Regions from separate parts of the Pseudarthrobacter sp. H2 genome, predicted to be linked through region 3. Evidence: riboswitches for the same ligand, from Rfam matches in the RefSeq annotation. Region 3 holds a riboswitch; each other region holds the start of a gene.
What was found. A riboswitch is a leader RNA that binds a small molecule or an ion and turns the genes downstream of it on or off. The one in region 3 is predicted to bind cyclic di-AMP.

Region 1 (6,016 bases), 2.2 Mb from region 3:
GACGCCGGCGAGCTGGCGGCGCGCCTGCGCGCCCTGACGCGCACCTTCGCCCCGGCTTCGACCCCGGCCTCGACGCCGGTGAGCATCGGCGACTGGGAACTCGATCCGGCGTCGCGCTCGGTGCGCTCCGTTTACGGGCGGCTGGTGTCCCTCACCGCGAAGGAGGGCGAACTGCTCGGGGCCCTGGCCGCGGAACCCGGCCGGGTTTTTACCCGGGAGGAACTGCTCGGCCGGCATTTCCACCCCACCGACCAGCCTGGCGTGATCGACACCTACGTCCACCACCTCCGCCGGAAGATCTCCAGGACCGTGGTGCGCACGGTCCACGGCGTCGGCTACCAGATCGGCGACGCCCTTGAATAGGCGGACGCGGCCGGCTGGCGAAGCGGACCAGGAAACCCTGCGCAGGGCCTCGCTCAAGGTCGCCTTGCGGATCAGCGCGGCCTGCGCCGTGTTGGTCCTCTGCCTCCTCGCCGCCGCGACCATCTATCTGGTGAACAAGCTGGCGCACCCGGATCTGCCTGGCGCAGCGGCGGGGCCGGCCTATACCTATCTCGACTCCAAAGACCTGGTCGAGGCCATGGTCATCGCCGGAGTGGCAGGCGTCGCGCTCGCCGGCATCGTGGGGTGGTTCAGTGCGCGCAGCGCCATCCGGCCGCTGGGCGAAGCGCTGGCCCTGCAGCGGCGGTTCGTCCAGGATGCCAGCCATGAGCTGCGCACGCCCCTGGCCATCCTGGACGCGCGCATCCAGCTCGCCCAGCGCGACGCGGCGCCGGACTCCAAACCAGGCCAGGCCCTGGGCAGGATCCGGGAGGATGCGGCAACACTCACGGGGATCGTCAACGAACTGCTCCTGGCGGCGACCGGCTCGACACCGGATCCCCCAAAGGAACCGGTGGACCTGGCCGACGTCGCCGCGTCCGTCACCGAAAGCCTCCAGGAGCTCGCGGCGCGGCAGGACATCCGGCTTGCCGTTACCGCGGGGTCTTCCGGGGGCCTGGCCGCGGGGTCCTCCGCAGGGCCGCCCGACGGCGGCCGGGCGCTGGCCCGGATCGAACGGAGCTCCGTGCGGCGGGCGGTGCTCGCCTTGGCGGACAACGCCCTGGCCCACACCCCGCCCGGCGGGCGGGTCACCATCAGCACGGCGGTGGAAAAGAATCACGCCGTGATCACCGTGGCGGACACGGGATCCGGGATCACGGGTGTGGACCAGGCCCGGGTCTTTGACCGGTTCGTCAGGACCCCCGGCGCGGATGGATCCGGGGGCCAAAGAAGCTTCGGCATCGGCCTGGCCCTGGTCCGCGAGATCGCCACCGCCGCCGGCGGCACCGTCGAGGTAACCCGGACCGGCCCGGAGGGAACCACGATGAAGCTTGCGCTTCCGCTGGCTGCGGGCTGAGTCATGGGCCGTGGTGGGCTAATGCCCGGCCCACGCGACGGGCCGCGCCCCAGCCCGCAATCAGCCGCCCCCAAGGCAGCTGATCACCGGGCTTCATCCACAGGGCTCAGGCGCGTTGGCTCAGGAGCTTTGCCTCGGTCGCTTAGGCGCGGACGAAGGTCACACCGCCGGTGGCGGTCAGCCAGGACAGCGGGTGGACCACGGTGGCGTTGACGTAGTTCATGCCGCCGCTGATGACCTGGCCGTTGCCGGCGTAGATGCCCACGTGGCCGCTCTGGACCACCATGTCACCGGGGGCGGGCGTTGCCACAACGGTGCCCTGGCTCAGGAACTGCTGGGGGCCGAGGTCACCGACCGGCTTGCCGGCGGCGCCGAGCGCCTTCTCCACCATGGCGGTGCAGTCCTGCGTGATGCCCAGCTGGCCGTAGGCCGCGGCGAGCATGGCCGCGCCTCGTCCGGCGGCGGCAGGAGCAGCTGCCGGAGCAGCGGCGGGGGCCGGTGCTGCCTGGACGTTCACCGCGGCCTTGGGAGCTGCGGGGGCCTGGGCCACGACGGCGGCAGGAGCAGCGGCTGCCACGGGCTTGGGCTGTTCGATGACCGGAGCCGGCGTGGAGGCCACAGCCGGACGCTCGAAGCTGATCTGCACGCCGGCATCGGCGGTAAGGGGCGCGCCGAGCTGGCCCTTGACGTCAACGGACGACGCCGGCACCGGGTTGCGTTCCGCGGGCACCTCTGCGGCGTTGGCGGCCATGGCGCCGCTGAGGACGAGACCGGAGGCGGCGGCGATGACGGCGGCCTGGCGGCCGATGATGCCGGCGTTGCGCTTGGTGCGGGTGGTGAAGCGGTTGGAATTGGTCGTGCTTGAAGACATGAATGTAGCCTCTCCCAATGCCTGCGAGGTGAGCTGTCGGATTCGGATGGGAGGCACCCGGCCGCACTCGGGCCCGCAGTTGCGGGCCGTGCGGCTTCACCCCAAGACCTGCGTAACAGCAGATCAAAAGTGGTTTCCCCGTCTCTGCCGGACGTTTGGTACGAGATGCCCCGGGCCGCGGCAGAGTTAGGCAATCGGCTGGGGAGTGCCCGTATCGGAGACAACAGGCACTTATCCACCGTACGGGGAAGACGGCCCATTGTCACATTCAGGTAACGGCCGGGCGGTTCTGGCCGGCCGTTCCCTCTCGGGATGGTAGGGCCCCAGGCATATGATGATGCCATCAGCCTGTCCCCGAAGCGGAGGCCCGACATGACCAGCCCCTGTGTCGCCATCTGTCAGCTGAGCAGTCAGCCGCAGGAGGACTTTGACGTCAATACCGAGCTGTTGATCCTGGAGGGAAAGGAAGTCCGCGTAGGGACGTGGGACGCCGAACCCCGGGACGGCGGCTTTGACGTCCACGTCCTCAACGACCGGGTGGACGCCCTGGGGTTCATGGTGGTCACGGACTGGGAGTTCCTCGACGGCAGGGCCTACGCAGTGGTGGAACGCCGGCCCGGCGGGTAAAGCCTGCGGTCGAGCGCTTGTTGGACGGGACGGGATTAGGCTCATTCCATGGCCAAAGACTCCAGGAAAAGTGATGACGCGGCATCAGTTATCTGGCTCCCGGAGCCCGAGGAGCATGACTACCCGGCCGCGGAGAGATACCTTGCGCTGCTGACCGACGCCATCAATGCAGCCCTAATCGTGCAGTCCATGCGCAACGCCCCGGTGACGCACCAGCTCGCGAAAGACATTCTGCGCGCCTCCGGGCTGCCGCTCCTTACGCCGCAAAACGCCCACGTCGCCGCGGATCTGGCCAAGATCGCCACCGGAAAAAAGCTGTCCCCGGTGCTGCTGGTCCGGGGAAACATGAACGCCGGCGTCGCAGCGCAGATCGCGGACGGGTACCACCGGGTCTGCGCGTCCTATCTGACGGACGAGAACACGCCCATCCCCGTCAAACTGGCCGATCCGGGGACCCAGGTTCCGGCCAGGCCGGGCGCGCGGTGACGTTCCTGTCCCTGGCGCTGATCGCCGCCGTCGCCCTCGCCGGCCCCCTGCTCGCCCTGCCGGTGCGCTGGCGGCTGCCGGTGGTCCTGGGCGAGCTGCTGGCAGGCATCGTGATCGGGCGGACGGGGCTTTCCCTGGTCGATTCGGAAGATCCCACGTTCAGCCTTCTGGCGAACATGGGTTTTGCCCTGATGATGTTCGTGGCAGGATCCCATGTGCCGCTCAGGGATCCGCAGATCCGCTCCGCTCTCGGTAAGGGCTTCGGCCAGGCCATCGCTGCGGCGATCGCGGCTGCCGTCATCGGAACCGGGATGGGCTTGGCTTTCGGCACAGGGCACGCTCCCCTGTACGTGGTATTGCTGGCGTCCTCGTCCGCTGCCTTGGTCCTCCCGATTGTTGATTCCCTGCGTCTGGGCGGGCCGTCCGTGGTGGCCATGACAGCACAGGTGGCCATCGCCGACATCGCCTGCATCGTGGCGCTGCCGCTGGCCGTGGATCCGCCGAACGCCGGCCGCGCCGCGCTGGGAGCACTCGCGGTGGCGGCGTGCGCCGCTGTGCTCTTTTTCGTCCTGCGCTCGGCGGAGCGCAGCGGCACCCGCCAGCGCGTGCACCAGCTCTCGGAAGACCGCAAGTTTGCCCTGGAGCTCAGGGTCCAGCTGTCCCTGCTCTTCGCGCTGGCGGGGGTGGCCACCTTCGGACACGTGTCAGTGATGCTGGCAGGCTTTTCCTTTGGCCTGGTGGTGGCCGCGGTCGGCGAACCCAGACGGCTGGCCCGCCAGCTTTTCGCCGTCAGCGACGGTTTCCTGGGGCCGGTCTTCTTGGTCTGGCTCGGCGCCTCCCTGAACCTCCGCGACCTCGCCGGCCACCCGGACATGATCGCGTTGGGCCTGTCCCTGGGGATTGGCACGGTCCTGCTCCACGCCGGCTTGAGGGCGCTGGGGCTCCCCCTGCCGCTGGGAGTTCTCTCGGCTGCGCAACTGGGCGTACCGGTCGCGGCGGCAAGCATCGGCACCCAACTGCACGTACTGCTGCCCGGAGAGGACGCCGCCCTGCTCCTGGGAGCCCTCGTCACGATAGCCGCGACCGCCATGGCAGGATCCCGTGCGGCGAAGTCATTCGCCCAGCCGGTGCCCGCCGGTCACGGTAAACACTGAACTCTTGCGTCACTCTCCCCGCGTCACACGTCCGCGGACGGGAACTGGAGCTCCGGTCTTTTCGTCGCCAGATCCTGGAGCACCCGGGAGATCGCCTCCCGGACCACCGCGCCGTCGCGCCCTTGCTCCGGCGGCTCCGCGAGGACAGCCCGGGCACGGCGGACGAAGCCGTCCCAGTCCCCCGCCCCCGCCCCGAACGCCAGGAGCGGGGACAGCAGGGCGGCACGGCGCAGCCAGGCGTCGGGCTCCCGCACCCACCGGTCCAGCACGCCGTCCGCCCGCACCCTGCCCAGCGTGTCGAGGCCTTCGATCAAGGGCCCCACCACCTCGACGGCGAGCGGGTCGACGAGCGCCCGCAGCCGGGCCTGCCGGACGAACCCCTCGATCCGGGTCAGATCGGAGTTGGTGAGCAGCCCGAGGCTGGACTGCAGCAGGACGACTGCCGCCAGGCGACGCTCGAATACCGGCACCGACCACAGCTCCGAGCTGAGCGCCGTAACGTCGTCGTGCGACAGACCCCGGTAGCGGCGCAGGACATCGCGGACCGTTCCCCGCACGGCTCCGACCGAGGCGCCGTAGAACCGCAGCCCGCTTCCCTGCAGCTCGCTTCCCAGGCGGGCCTGCGCCGCTTCGGCCCGGTACCAGTCGCCCTCGCGCTGGAGGGAGGAATCGATGAAATCGCCGGCGTCGCTCACCCGACCATTCTTTCCCCTCCGGGCAGCCTGCCGAAGTCGGCACGGCGGTTTCGGGACCCACGAAGGTCCGGCCCGCCACGACGTCGTGTGCTTGCGGGCAAAGGTCACGATCAGGTAACGTGGGCGGCTGGCCGCAAGGCTGGGCCCGAATGCAGGGCCCCGGAGGCCAGAGTATCGGGCCCCGCTGCGCCAACCGGCGCCTGCTCGCTCCGTCCCCAGTGACGGGGGCGAAAGAAGCTTCACGCACTCGTCGGCACCTCAGTTGTGCCTGTCGGCCGCGTGTGTCCTACGCCCGAAGAGGTCTTTTGTTTAAGAAAATAGCCATCGTAATGACCATGGGCGCTCTGTCACTGACTGGATGCAGCGCCGCCTCCACGACCCCCGGGGCCGCAGCTCCCCCGGCGTCCGGCCGCACCTCAGCGCCTTCCGATTCGGCATCTTCAGCCGAAACTGTCCCGGCGCCGGACGCCCCCACCCCGGGCTCCGATAAGGCCGCCGCTTCAACCGGCGCCGCACCCAGGGAGGCAACGCAGACACCGGCAACGGACGCCCCAGTTGAGGGCGCGACGCCGGGCGACGCCGTGTCAGGCGCGACGCCGGGCAACCCAGCCGCCGCCACGGCGGTTGCCCCCGCCGCCCCCGCCGCCGCAGCACCGGTGCCGGCAGCCCCTGCCGCACCGGTCGCCGCCGCAGCGGCAGCCCCTGCCGCACCGGTCGCCGCCGCACCGGCAGCCCCTGCTGCACCGGTCGCCGCCGCAGCGGCAGCCGCGACTGCGGGTGACGG
Region 2 (6,016 bases), 400 kb from region 3:
CCGCCACTCCGGGCCCACCGTCTCCCAGACCATCGGGCGCATGGAGCGCGACGGCCTCGTCGTCGTTTCCGGCGACCGGCACCTTGAGCTGACGGAAACGGGCCGGAAACGCGCCATCGAAGTCATGCGCAAGCATCGCCTCGCCGAACGCCTGCTTGCCGACGTGATCGGCCTCGACTGGGCCTACGTCCACGAGGAAGCGTGCCGGTGGGAACATGTGATGAGTGAACGCGTCGAGCGGCGCATCTTCGACCTGCTCAACCACCCGACTGTCTCCCCGTACGGAAATCCGATCCCCGGGCTTGCCGAGCTCGGCGGCCTGCCGTCCAAGGCCCGCACCGACGGGGTGGTGAACCTGCTGGAAGCCATGGCCGGCTACGGCGCGGGCTCGCGGATCACCGTCAACCGCCTGGCCGAGCCGATCCAGGTGGAGCCTGAACTGCTGGTCCAGCTCGATGAAGGCGGAATCAGACCGGGCGCCCGGGTCTCCTTGGAACGGGTGGGAGAGTATATTTCGGTCCGCGTGCCGGACATCGAGGGTGCCCTGGAGCTGCCGCCTGAGGTGGCCGCCCATGTGTTTGTGACGGTCGGCTGACCTCCGGGGCTGCCGGACATGGGACGTCCCGTGAGTTGTGCATGTCGAAGATCACGGAGTTATTACCGGTCGGTTTAATCGCCTATAGTTAAGGCCACTACCGATACCAAAGCGTTACCTGATCCGAAGCCGAGCCCTGCCAGCGGATCAGTCGCAGAGTCACCTGCTGGCAGGGGCGGGGGAACCATTTCCGGCTGTTTTTCCAACAGTCTCGGGGTGAAGTCCGTCAGCAGCATGCACACTCCACCGAGGACCCCCGGGATGCCTCTGTGCCTGGATGCTTGCCCTGGCGGGCCGGGTCTTTGATCTCTCTGACCCGAATCCGACAGCTAACTTCGCAGGCTATCCAGAGAGGAACCGTTCTTGACCACCCAGACCACCAGGGGCCGTCGCCGTGCGACCGGTCCCGCTCCGGAGCCGCGTCCGGCAGCGGCCCTGCAGGCCGCCCGCCCGCGGGACGCGCAGCGTGATGAACGCCGGGGCCGCCGAAGTCCGTTCCGCCAGGTAACGGACTTCGCCGCCGCCAGCGGTGTGGGGCAGAAGGCAGGGATCGCCCTCGCCGCCACGGGCCTGGTCCTGACGGTCGCGCTCCCCGCCACCGGCCCGGTGATGGCCACCGGCCCCGGAACTCCCGCCGCAGCCCAGCCGGACGTGACCGCCGCCGCCGCCAAGATCGATTTCAGCCGCACGGCCGTCAGCACCAAGGGCGATCCGGACGGAAAACTCAAGCAGCTCCTGAGTGCCCAGTCCGTCGGCACCATCACACGCGCCGCGTCGGCCGGCACCCTCGGCGCCCCGCTGGAGCAGATGGTCACGGCCTCGCCCTTCGGCTACCGCGTCAGCCCGATCACGGGCGGCGCCGGCGAGTTCCACCGGGGCCAGGACTATGCGGCCCAGTGCGGAACGGCAGTCCACGCAGCGGCCAGCGGCACCGTGACGTTCTCGGGCTGGCACCCTTACGGCGGCGGAAACCGCATCGTGATCGACCACGGCAACGGCCTGGAGACCACCTACAACCACTTGTCCTCGTCCTCCGTCCATGTCGGCCAGAAGGTCTCCCGAGACGACATCATTGCGATGAGCGGCACCACCGGCGCCTCCACCGGCTGCCACCTCCACTTCGAAGTGATGGTCAACGGCGACGTCGTTGACCCGCTGGGCTGGCTCTAGGCCAAGCCGATGGATTACTCTCGAATTCCTCTGACACGCCGTGATCTGAATGTGACATTGAATCCGGACTCCTGTACCGTATGAGGTACGCCAACTCCTCCGGAGTTGGCGCTCTTGAGTGGATTGCCTAACTCTGCCACCGCTCAAGGTCCGTTCGCATGACATCGTCTGGCAGGGGCGGGGGAACCAATTTTGGTCTTCGCAAGAAGGCCTTGGGGTTAAGTCGCAAAGCTTCCGAAGGAAGCAGCGTGGCCGGGTGACTCCCATCCGAATCCGACAGCTCACCTCGCAGGCATTGGGAGAGGCTACTTTCGTGACTTCACGCCACAATGCTGCGCGCCACCGCGCTGGCGCGGCTCGTACGAGCCCGCTGAAATCCAAGTCCCGTGCTGCCCTTGCCGGCGCCCGGATTGGAGCTCACACCGCCGTCTCGATCTCTACTGAGACCGGCCCGCAGGCCAAGCACCTGCATGCAGTTCCCGCTTTTGGCGCGTCTTCGCAGTACACCCTTCGCTAAGTAACCCATTCGGGGCGATCCGGCGTACCCCCAAGATGCCGGAGCGTCCTCTGTTCGCGCCCAAAAGGCGCGATCCAAGGATCACGAAAGAGAGAACTTCATGACTACTCGTGCAATCGCACGGCACCGCGCCGAGGTCACCAAGACCAACTCGCTTGCTGTCATCGCCAAGGCTGTCGGCGACAACGCCGGCGGCATGGGCCGCCAGGCGGCCGTCATCGCTGCCGCATCCGGTCTGGTCCTGACCAGCGGTATCGCAGCCAACGCTGCCGAGACCAACGTTCAGCGCGAATCCACCTCCGCTTCCGCCCTGGACGTCCAGTCGGCTGCGCCGGCAACGATTTCCGCTGCTTCCACGATTGCGATCTCCTACGAGAAGCCGGCCGTGTCCACTTCGCCGGCTCCCGTCGTCGAGGCCGCCAAGCCCGTGGTCAAGGTCCAGGACTCGACCGGCGCCGCTGCGACCGGTGGCACCCAGCTCGCAGCCGCGGGCTCCGCGCTGGCACCGGCCGGCATCGGCAGCGGCGCAACCGTCGCTGCTGCAGCCTACGCACAGATCGGCGTTTCGCAGGACTGCACCGCGCTGGTCACGAACGCCCTGGCTGCGGCTGGCGTCAACTTCCACGGCTGGCCGGCAGGTTACCTGTCCCTGGGCCGTACCGTGAGCGCCGCCGAGGCACAGCCGGGCGACCTCGCCTACTACCAGAACGGTGGCGCGGGCATGGCCCACATCGCTGTTTACGTCGGCAACGGCATGGCCGTCCACGGCGGCTGGAACGGTGGAACCACGTCCCTGCAGACCGTCAACGTCGGCTCGGGCCCGGTCTTCATCCGCGTCGGCGGCTAGGCCGCAGGCTCAACCCAGCTGCAACCCGGCCTCAACAGGCTGGATCAGCTCAAGATTTGAAGAGGACCCCTGCCCCTGCGGCAGGGGTTCTTTGCATTGCCGGGGAATGAATTTCCCGGATCACGGACCGGGGCGGCCGAAAAAATTCGGTGATACGGCACCTGAGTGTTTACTCTTGTGGTGTCGATCCATAGCCCGACCATGCAGAGGGCAGCCGGCCCTCGTGCCCCTGGCGGGTGCGGCCGTGAAGAGGTATGTGCATGCGCACGCTCGTTCTGAATGCTGGATATGAACCCCTGGCGGTTGTTACCTTCCGCCGGGCGCTTGTTCTTGTGTTGACCGGAAAGGCCAGTGTGGTGGCCGAAGGGGAGGAGCCCGTCGTCGGGCCCCAGGACATACTGGGCCGGCCCTCGGTCATTCTCCTGCACCGCTACATCAGGCCCCGCTACAACACGATAACGGCGGTCAGCCGGCGCGGTGTGCTCCGCCGGGACGGGCAGCGCTGCGCCTATTGCGGGAAGGGCGCCCACACGGTGGACCATGTCCACCCGAAGTCCCGGGGCGGGGCGGACTCGTGGGAAAACCTCGTGGCCGCCTGCCTGCGCTGCAACAATGCCAAGGGGGACCACACCCCGGCGGAAATGGGCTGGAAACTGGGCTTTGTCCCGGCGCCGCCGAAGGGCACGAGGTGGCAGATCAAGGAACTCGAAAAGCCGGCGCCGGACTGGGATCCCTTTCTGCTGCCGGAATCCGCGGCCTGAAACCGGCCCCCGGAAGGGCGCACCGGCGCAGCCGGACGAGCACAGCCGGAGGGGCGCACCCGTCCGGCCCGTGGCCGGGCTAGGCTGGGCCGGTGGAATTTGATGCGGTTATTCTCGCCGGGGGGCGGTCCTCCCGTTTAGGCGGCGCGCCCAAAGCCGGACTCCGGTACGACGGCGCCACCCTCCTCGATCTCGCGCTGCAGGCGGCCCGCGGCGCACAGGCGATCGCCGTCGTCGGCCCGGACCCGGGGACGCTGCCGGCCGGCGTGCTGAACTGCCGGGAGGACCCGCCGTTCGCGGGTCCGGCCGCAGCCATCGCCGCCGGGCTCTCCGCCCTGGAACAGGACTATGCCGCCCGCCGCGCCGCGGGCCCGGCACCCCTGACCCTCGTCCTGGCGTGCGACATGCCGCGCGTGGACACGGCGGTGCGGTCGCTCGCCGCAGCCGTGGACGACGCCGGACAATCCGGCCGAGACGGCGTCATGGCGCTCTCCGCCGACGGACGGAAACAACCCCTGATCGGTTTCTATGGCACGGCGGCGCTGCACCGCTCCGCCGCGGAAGCGGCTCACCGGGGTGCGCTGAAAGACGCCTCGGCATTCGCCCTTCTTGCTAGTCTTGAGGTGCGGGCAGTTCGTGTCCCCTCCGGTTCCACAGACGATGTGGACACCTGGGACGACGCCTCCGCCCTGGGGGTAACCGGCCGGATCCAGGGCAACGATCCGGGCGGCCGGCCCGGAGCTCCGCAGCTGAACTCGACTTTGGAGGCAAACGGTGAAAAGCCAGGATGAAACGCTGGAAGACTGGTGCCGTGCGCTGCTCCAGGCACTGGAGCTGGAAGACGTCGAGATCGACATCAACGAGGTCCTTGCCCTGGCCGGCGTGGCAGCCCATTCCGTGGTGCGCCCCGCCGCCCCGCTGACCACCTTCATCGCGGGCTTTGCCGCGGGGCTGGCCTCCGGTTCAGGGCAGGCCACCGACGCCGTCGCCATGCAGGCCGCCGTGGGGGTGGCCCGGGCACTCGCCTCGGGCTACGCGGCCACCGAAGTCTCCGGGACATGACCCCAGGACCCCCACACGGCGGTGCAGCCGCTGCCGGGGATGAGTACGGCTCCGATGACGCCGCCGCTCTGCCGGGCTCTGTTCCCGCCGCTGTTCCCGGTGCTGCTCCCGCCGCTGCTCCCGGCACGGGCGGGGCCGCAGCACCGGCACCGCACCGGCACCTCGCCCACACCTGGCATGAGGCCCGGCAGCTCGCCTTCGACTGTGCCGCCCCCATCCCCGCCGCCCCGGTGGTCCTCCGGCAGGCGTTGGGCCGCACACTCGCGGCGGACGTGGCCGCGCTGCAGGACATGCCGCACTACGCGTCGTCGGCCATGGACGGCTGGGCCGTCAACGGCGGCGGGCCGTGGATCCTGGCCGAACCGGGCCAGCGGCTGGCGCCGCACCAGGCAATTCCCATTGTCACGGGCGGGCTGATCCCGCCCGGCGCCAAGGCGGTGCTGCGGAGCGAGAGCGGAACCGTGGCCGCCGATGAGGACGGGCTGCCGGTCCTGAAGACCAGTGGTACCGCCAGGCCGGGCGAGCCGCACAACGGCCAGCACATCCGGAAGGCCGCGCAGGAGGCGGCCGCCGGTGAGCTGCTCATCAAGGGTGGCACGCTGCTCAACCCCGCCCACCTGGCGCTTGCCGCCCTGGCCGGCTACGACACCCTGCCGGTGCTGGGCAAGGCCGTGGTCCGGCTCGTGCTCACCGGCTCCGAGGTGGTCTCCTCGGGCCTCCCTGGACCAGGCGAGGTGCGGGACACCTTCGGTCCCCAGCTCGCCGGCGTGGTGGCCATGCTCGGCGGGATCTGCACCGAAGAGGTGAAGATCGGGGACGGCTACGCTGAATGGCTTGCCGCCCTGGAGGACACCGAACCCGGCCCGGACGCCGGCGGTGCCGACGGGGCTGACGGGGCCGCCGGTTTTGTCGGGGCCGCTGCTGAGAGCCTGCCCGCCGACGTCGTCATCACCACGGGCGGCACGGGCGCCTCCGGCACCGACCATCTCAGGCACGCCGTCGCCGAACTGGGCGGACGGCTGCTGATCGACGGCATCGCGATGCGCCCGGGCCACCCCGCCGTG
Region 3 (6,016 bases):
GTCGCTCATGGTCTCGATGAGCCCGTCACGCACGGATTCGGCGTTGTGGTCGGTGGGCAGGTGCACCAGCATCACGTACCGTGTGGTGCGTTCCACGAGAGTCGCGATCGCCGACTGGTTGTAGGCGCCGGTGATCAAATCCCCCTCCCAGTGGCCCGGGACCGCACGGTCTTCGACCTCGGGCGGGCGTTCGGAAATATTGATCATCGGGTCCCGGAAGCGGCTGGTGCGTTCCTCCGGGTTCTTGTGGGCCTTGCGGCGGGTGCGCCCGGTGCGCAGGGCGTCCTTGACCTCGCGCTTGAGCCCGCCACGGGCCTGGAGATAGAGGGCCTGGTAGATCGTTTCGTGGCTCACGCGCATCTGCTCGTCATCGGGGAAATCCTTGATCAGCAAGTGGGAGATCTGTTCGGGCGAGCACCGGGTGAGCAGCTTGCCCTTCACGAAATCCCGCAGCCGCCGGTTGCCGCTCAGCTTACTGGTTTTGGGCCGCGACCGGCGCGCCACGGCGGCCCGCTGGGCGCCGTAGGGCTGGTAGCCGAGCACCGGGTGGCTGTTGCGGGAAACCTCGCGGCTGATCGAGGACGGGGAGCGCCCCAGGGCCGCTGCCACGGCCCTGATGGAGGAGCCCTGGGACTTCATGTCCCGGATCCTCTCGCGGTCCCGCAGCGACAGGTACCGGGGATCGATCACCTTCTCCAGTGCCGTTTGGGGAATCGAAACATTCGTTGTTCCGCCGGTGGCCTCGGGAGGCGCAATCGCAGTAGTCACCTCCCGTTTATAGTCGACGGCAGCGGGCTCAGGGTAAACAAGTTTCCCCTTGGCCTGGACTATGCCGTTATCCCACATGAAGGCCGTTTTACGGTCAACACCGACGGCCGCTGTTGCTTCACGCCGGCCCACCCCGGCTGCGCGCAGGCGGAAGAACTCCTCGCGTTTTCCCACCGTCACGCGGACACTGCGGATGCCGGCGGCCTTGGCCCAGTTATGACACGTATCTTTGCTCAGGCCGAGCTGCCTGGCCGCTTCGGTGACGCTGCCGACACTATCCAGGACAGTGAAGAATTCGGCTTTCTGGGCCTGCGAGTATTTCCGGTTGGGCCCCTTGATCTTCCTTGCCCGTTTAGGCAATGCTCCGGTCTCGTGGACCCAGGCGTAGCAGGCGGCGGTGCTCAGCCCCAGCTCTGAAGCCGCAGCCGAGACGTTCCCGAGGCGGTCCAGGAGCGTGAAGAACTCGTCCTTCTGAGCCTGCGTATACTCCCGGCGGGGTTCCGAACCCTTCACACCCGACTTGAGGTGGATCCCTGCTTGCCGGACCCACTTGCGGCACGTTGCCGCCTTGAATCCGAGCTCTCTGGCCGCCGCGGCGGCACACTCCAGCCGCTCCAGCACAGCGAAGAATTCATCCTTCTCGGCCTGCGAGTACCGCCTGTAGGTGTTCTTCTGTGACGGCGTGGGCGGAGGACCCGATTTTCCCTTTAAAGAAGATTCTTGATTTGAAGACGGCAAGGTCGTTGCAACTCCCGAAAATCTGGGGTGTTGCAACGACCGCTAGAACTGAAGAACGCGGGGATTCCGCACGTCATGCCAGACGTAACTTCGGCTTAAAGGAAGTGCACCGCCGCCGCGGTCTACTTCGTCAGGGCGCGAGCAGCGGGCAGATGTTGGTTGCAGTGCCCGATCCGGAGAATCTTCTCAACTCCGTGAAATCCAGGTTGAGGGCATAGTTGACGTTGCCGGTCGTCAGGTAAAGGCCGTCAGGGGAGGGGAGGAGGAGCAGGTTCCTTCCCGTGGAAGTGACTTCGATCCTGTCGCTCAGGAATTCATAGCGGCTGACGCCGGTGATGACGTAATTGAGAGTCTTGCCGTTGGCCGTCAGTGTTATCTTCAGGCCCGGTGACGTGCTGATGACTATGCCGTTGGGCTTCGTGATGTTCTTGACCTTACCGGTGAGCTGTATGTCGACGGGAAAGCCGCAATTGGTCAAGGTCCCCGAAGCCGGAACAGGTGGCGTCGGCGGGCCCTTCCCTTCCGGTGGCGCCGCAGCGGCCGGGCTGGCTCCTGCGAGGGCCGCAGCAACAAGAGCCGTCGAAATTACCCATTTTTTCATGTTGTGCTCCCTAGATTTTTTGTGCCCGGAGTGGGCGCGCCGCGTGGAAGACGATTGAAGGCGGCGGTGCCCCAGCTTCCCTCCAGGACCTTGCAAAAACCTTGGAAGCGAAAACCCGAGGCCCCGGATCACGGGGATCCGGGGCCTCGGGTTGAGCGGCTGGCTGTTGCCGGCTTAGTACCAGTTGTGGGCGTAGTGGAAGTTCAGCGCGCCGCAGGGGGAGCCGTAGCGGTCCTTGACGTAGTCCAGGCCCCAGTTGATCTGGGTCCGGTAGTTCGTCATATAGTCAGCGCCGGCGCTCGCCATCTTTTCGGCCGGCAGGGACTGGACCACACCGTAGGCGCCGCTGCTGGCGTTGGTGGCGGTGGTCTTCCAGTCGGACTCCTTGGTCCAGAGCTTCGTCAGGCACTGCATCTCGCCGGCGGCCCAGCCGTAGGCGGGGAGCTGGGCGGCGGCGTAGGCCTGCGCCCCGGCGGGGTCATCGACGGCAACAGGGGGTGCGGGAGCCGGGGCCACTGCGGGAGCCGGGGCCACTGCGGGAGCCGGAGCAGGAGCCGGAGCCGGGGCCGCCGCCGGTTCTGGTGCAGGGGCCGCCGCTGGAACCGGTGCCGGTGCCGGCGTTTCCGCGGGCTTCACTTCGGAGGACTGGGGAGCGATGCTGCCTCCGGCTGCGGTGGCAGGCTGCGCCGCGATCTGGGCCTTCTCGAAGTTGAGCTTCGGCAGCGGATTTGCGGCCGTGGGGGACGCCTCGGAGGCCAGAGTGCCGGCGTTCGGGGCGGCGGTGTCGGAGGCCTGGACGGCAGCGCTGACTCCGACCAGCACCACGCAGGCGGCCGCGGTGACGACGGCAGCGCGGCGGCCGGTGGAGCCGATTCCGGCGGCAAAACGGGACAGTGCTGAAGCGGGCCGGGCCGGTTCGGCGCGGTGGCGCGAGTGGGTGGAACGGGATTTGGGTAAGGCGCCCTCGGGGCGCGTTTGTACCTTGGATTCAGTCATAATCGCCTCTCAACGCCGGCGGAGTTAGCTGTCGGGTTCGGATGGGAAGTCCGGCCGCACGGAATTTCACGTGTCGGCTTCACCCCAAGGGCGCATGCGTGCAAAATGCCCGGGACCTGGGTTCCCCACCTCTGCCTGGTCCAGCGGAATCCGGGAAGCGGCAGAGTTTGGCGTCCGTCCGGATATGCGGCCCCAATGGCGGCCGCACCCTAAAAACGGTACAGGAGCCGGGAGCTTAAGTCACATTTTGATAACAGGAACCACGACGGCGGTGCGTCGGCTTGCGCCCGCCGCGCTTTCGTTAACCGCCTGGCGGGGCCGGCGGAAAGCGCACGGCGAACTCCGTGCGGCCCGGCCGGGAGGTGACCTCGACGGTACCTCCGTGGGCCTCCGCGATCGACTGCACGATGGACAGCCCCAGCCCGCTGGTCCCCTCGGCGGTGGGCGAGACCGCGGTGGCAGGGGGCCCGCCGGCAGGCATCGCGGCCGTCTTCCCCGGCGCCCCGGCCGTGATGGCCGCCTCCGCCCTGGCGGGTGCCGCCGTCGTGACCGCCGGGTTCTTCCGCGCCGCGTCTGCCCGCGCGAAGCGGGCAAAGACCCGGCCGATGAACTCGGGCGCGATCCCGCTGCCGTTGTCCATCACCGTCAGCACGGCGCTGCCGTCCGCCGAACGCATCACGCCGGTGACCACCGTGGTCCCGGGCGTGGTGTGCTTGCGCGCATTCGAGAGCAGGTTGGCCAGCACCTGGTGGAGCTGGGTCGCATCGCCGCGCACCACCACCGGTTCTTCCGGGAGCTCCAGTTGCCAGACACGGTCCGGGGCCATGACCTTCTCGTCGCTGACGCTCTCGATCGCCAGCTGCGTGAGGTCGACGTCGCTGAGCTTCAGCGGCTGGCCCTCGTCCAGCCGCGCCAGCAGCAGCAGATCCTCCACCAGGGTGGTCATCCGCACGGACTGGCTCTGCACCCGCGCGAGGGATCTTTCCCCGTCCGGCGTGAAATGCTCGGTCATCCGCATCAGCTCGGTGTAGCCGCGGATGGCGGTCAGCGGGGTGCGCAGCTCGTGCGAGGCGTCGGCCACGAACTGGCGCACCTTCATCTCGCTGACCTGCCGCGCCTCGAGCGCGTTGGAGACGTTCTCCAGCATCTGGTTCAGCGCGTAGCCCACGCTGCCCACTTCCGTTCCGGGATGGGCGGCCGACGCCGGGACCCGCACCGCGAGTGCCACCTCGCCGGCGTCGAGCGGGAGGCGGGACACCTTGGTGGCCACCTCGGACAGCTGCTCAAGCGGTTTCATGGTCCGCCGGATCAGCGCGGTCCCGGCGAGGCCGATCAGCACGAGGCCGCCGGCGGAGACCACCACCATGGTCCAGACCAGTGAGGTCAGGGTGTTCTGCTTGTCGGCCAGCGGCAGCCCGGTGACGATCACGTCACCGTAGGGTGCCTGCACGGCGGTCAGCCGGTAGGCGCCGGCGGAGAGAGTGCGGTCCACGGGGATGCCGTTGGGCGTCAGGGCGAGGAGGGCATGGCCGTCGTCGGGGGACAGGCCCTTCCGGGTGGCGTCCTCGGCAAGGAAACCGGCGCTGCTGACCGCGCCGCCCAGGATCCGGGCGTTGAGGGTGCCGATGCCCTGGCCCCGCGCCTCGAGGGGATCCGGCCGGCCGACCCCGGTGTTTCCCGGGGCCGGACGGCCGAATTCCCGCGCGCGGCCGGAGGCCTGGTCAAGCTGGGTGTCGAGCTGACGGGTGAGGAAGAGGTCCATGGAGGCATAGCTGAACAGTCCGACAGCGCCGCAGATGGCCACGAGCAGGGCCATCGCAACGAGGACCAGACGGGTGCGCAGATGCCAGGTGGAGGGGTTGCGCCAGTCTCGGCCCGGGGGGCGGCTGGCGCCGGAGAGGGTGGGCACCGGCTACTCTGCCGGCTTCAGGACATACCCGGCCCCGCGCACCGTATGGATCATGGGCGTGTGGTTGGCGTCGACCTTCTTGCGCAGGTAGGAGATGTACAGCTCGACGATGTTGGCCTGTCCGCCGAAGTCATAGTCCCAGACCCGGTCCAGGATCTGGGCCTTGCTGATGACGCGCTTGGGGTTCTCCATGAGGTAGCGCAGCAGTTCGAACTGCGTGGCCGTGAGGTGCAGTTCCGCGCCGGCCCGCGTGACTTCCCGGGTGTCGACGTTGAGGACGAGGTCCCCGACGACGAGTTCCGCGGTGTCCATGGCGGCGACACCGGAGCGCTGCACCAGCCGGTGCAGGCGCAGCAGTACTTCCTCCATGCTGAACGGCTTGGTGACGTAGTCATCCCCGCCGGCGGCCAGGCCGGTGATCTTGTCCTGCACGGCGTCCTTGGCGGTCAGGAACAGGGCGGGCACCTCCGGCGCGAAGGCGCGGATCCTGCCCAGCAGCTCCACGCCGTCGAACCCGGGAAGCATGACGTCGAGCACCAGCACGTCCGGGCGGAACTCCTTGGCAAGCTTGACCGCCTCGGGACCGTCGGCGGCGACGGCCACGGACCAGCCTGCCATCCGCAGGCCCATGCTCATGAGCTCGGACAGGCTGGGCTCGTCGTCCACGACCAGCGCGCGGATGGGCGAGCCGTCCGGATGCGTGAGCTGGGGAAGGTTGTTGGTCATGGAGTGTGAAGTGGCCATGGGACAACTCTCTGTTCTGGGCGTTAGGTGCGGCTTTGCGGATCCTGTGCGGCGCCTGTGAATCCCAGCGTAGCGAGCTGGGTGCATCCGCGGGCATCTGCTGAGCCGGCAGCCGGTGCACCGGCGGCCTTTCGCGGCGGCCGGCAGGTCACAGCCACGGCTGGTGAGCCGCACAGCGCAGGCACAGGATTGCCCAGCACCCTGATGGGGACCTCGATTCCGTCCCCATTGAAGGAGAACGCCATGAGCGGACAGCAGCC

Region 1: another riboswitch for cyclic di-AMP. It lies ahead of ACQCSZ_RS07480 (hypothetical protein); the one in region 3 lies ahead of ACQCSZ_RS17530 (hypothetical protein).
Region 2: another riboswitch for cyclic di-AMP. It lies ahead of ACQCSZ_RS15805 (NlpC/P60 family protein); the one in region 3 lies ahead of ACQCSZ_RS17530 (hypothetical protein).

The regions. Positions count from the first base shown of each region.
Region 1 is NZ_CP189594.1:1,571,687-1,577,702, reverse strand. It holds gene ACQCSZ_RS07490 (response regulator transcription factor) at 1-363, shown strand, start outside; gene ACQCSZ_RS07485 (sensor histidine kinase) at 356-1,399, shown strand; gene ACQCSZ_RS07480 (hypothetical protein) at 1,542-2,270, opposite strand; cyclic di-AMP (ydaO/yuaA leader) riboswitch at 2,275-2,441, opposite strand; gene ACQCSZ_RS07475 (hypothetical protein) at 2,643-2,897, shown strand; gene ACQCSZ_RS07470 (hypothetical protein) at 2,946-3,383, shown strand; gene ACQCSZ_RS07465 (cation:proton antiporter) at 3,380-4,537, shown strand; gene ACQCSZ_RS07460 (DNA alkylation repair protein) at 4,561-5,232, opposite strand; gene ACQCSZ_RS07455 (family 16 glycosylhydrolase) at 5,562-6,016, shown strand, end outside.
Region 2 is NZ_CP189594.1:3,384,161-3,390,176, reverse strand. It holds gene ACQCSZ_RS15815 (metal-dependent transcriptional regulator) at 1-595, shown strand, start outside; cyclic di-AMP (ydaO/yuaA leader) riboswitch at 743-954, shown strand; gene ACQCSZ_RS15810 (M23 family metallopeptidase) at 959-1,765, shown strand; cyclic di-AMP (ydaO/yuaA leader) riboswitch at 1,915-2,074, shown strand; gene ACQCSZ_RS15805 (NlpC/P60 family protein) at 2,383-3,129, shown strand; gene ACQCSZ_RS15800 (HNH endonuclease) at 3,390-3,890, shown strand; gene mobA (molybdenum cofactor guanylyltransferase) at 3,983-4,681, shown strand; gene ACQCSZ_RS15790 (DUF6457 domain-containing protein) at 4,665-4,952, shown strand; gene ACQCSZ_RS15785 (molybdopterin-binding protein) at 4,949-6,016, shown strand, end outside.
Region 3 is NZ_CP189594.1:3,780,601-3,786,616, reverse strand. It holds gene ACQCSZ_RS17540 (IS30 family transposase) at 1-900, opposite strand, end outside; gene ACQCSZ_RS17535 (hypothetical protein) at 1,637-2,107, opposite strand; gene ACQCSZ_RS17530 (hypothetical protein) at 2,282-3,103, opposite strand; cyclic di-AMP (ydaO/yuaA leader) riboswitch at 3,102-3,259, opposite strand; gene ACQCSZ_RS17525 (HAMP domain-containing sensor histidine kinase) at 3,405-5,012, opposite strand; gene ACQCSZ_RS17520 (response regulator transcription factor) at 5,016-5,756, opposite strand; gene ACQCSZ_RS17515 (hypothetical protein) at 6,000-6,016, shown strand, end outside.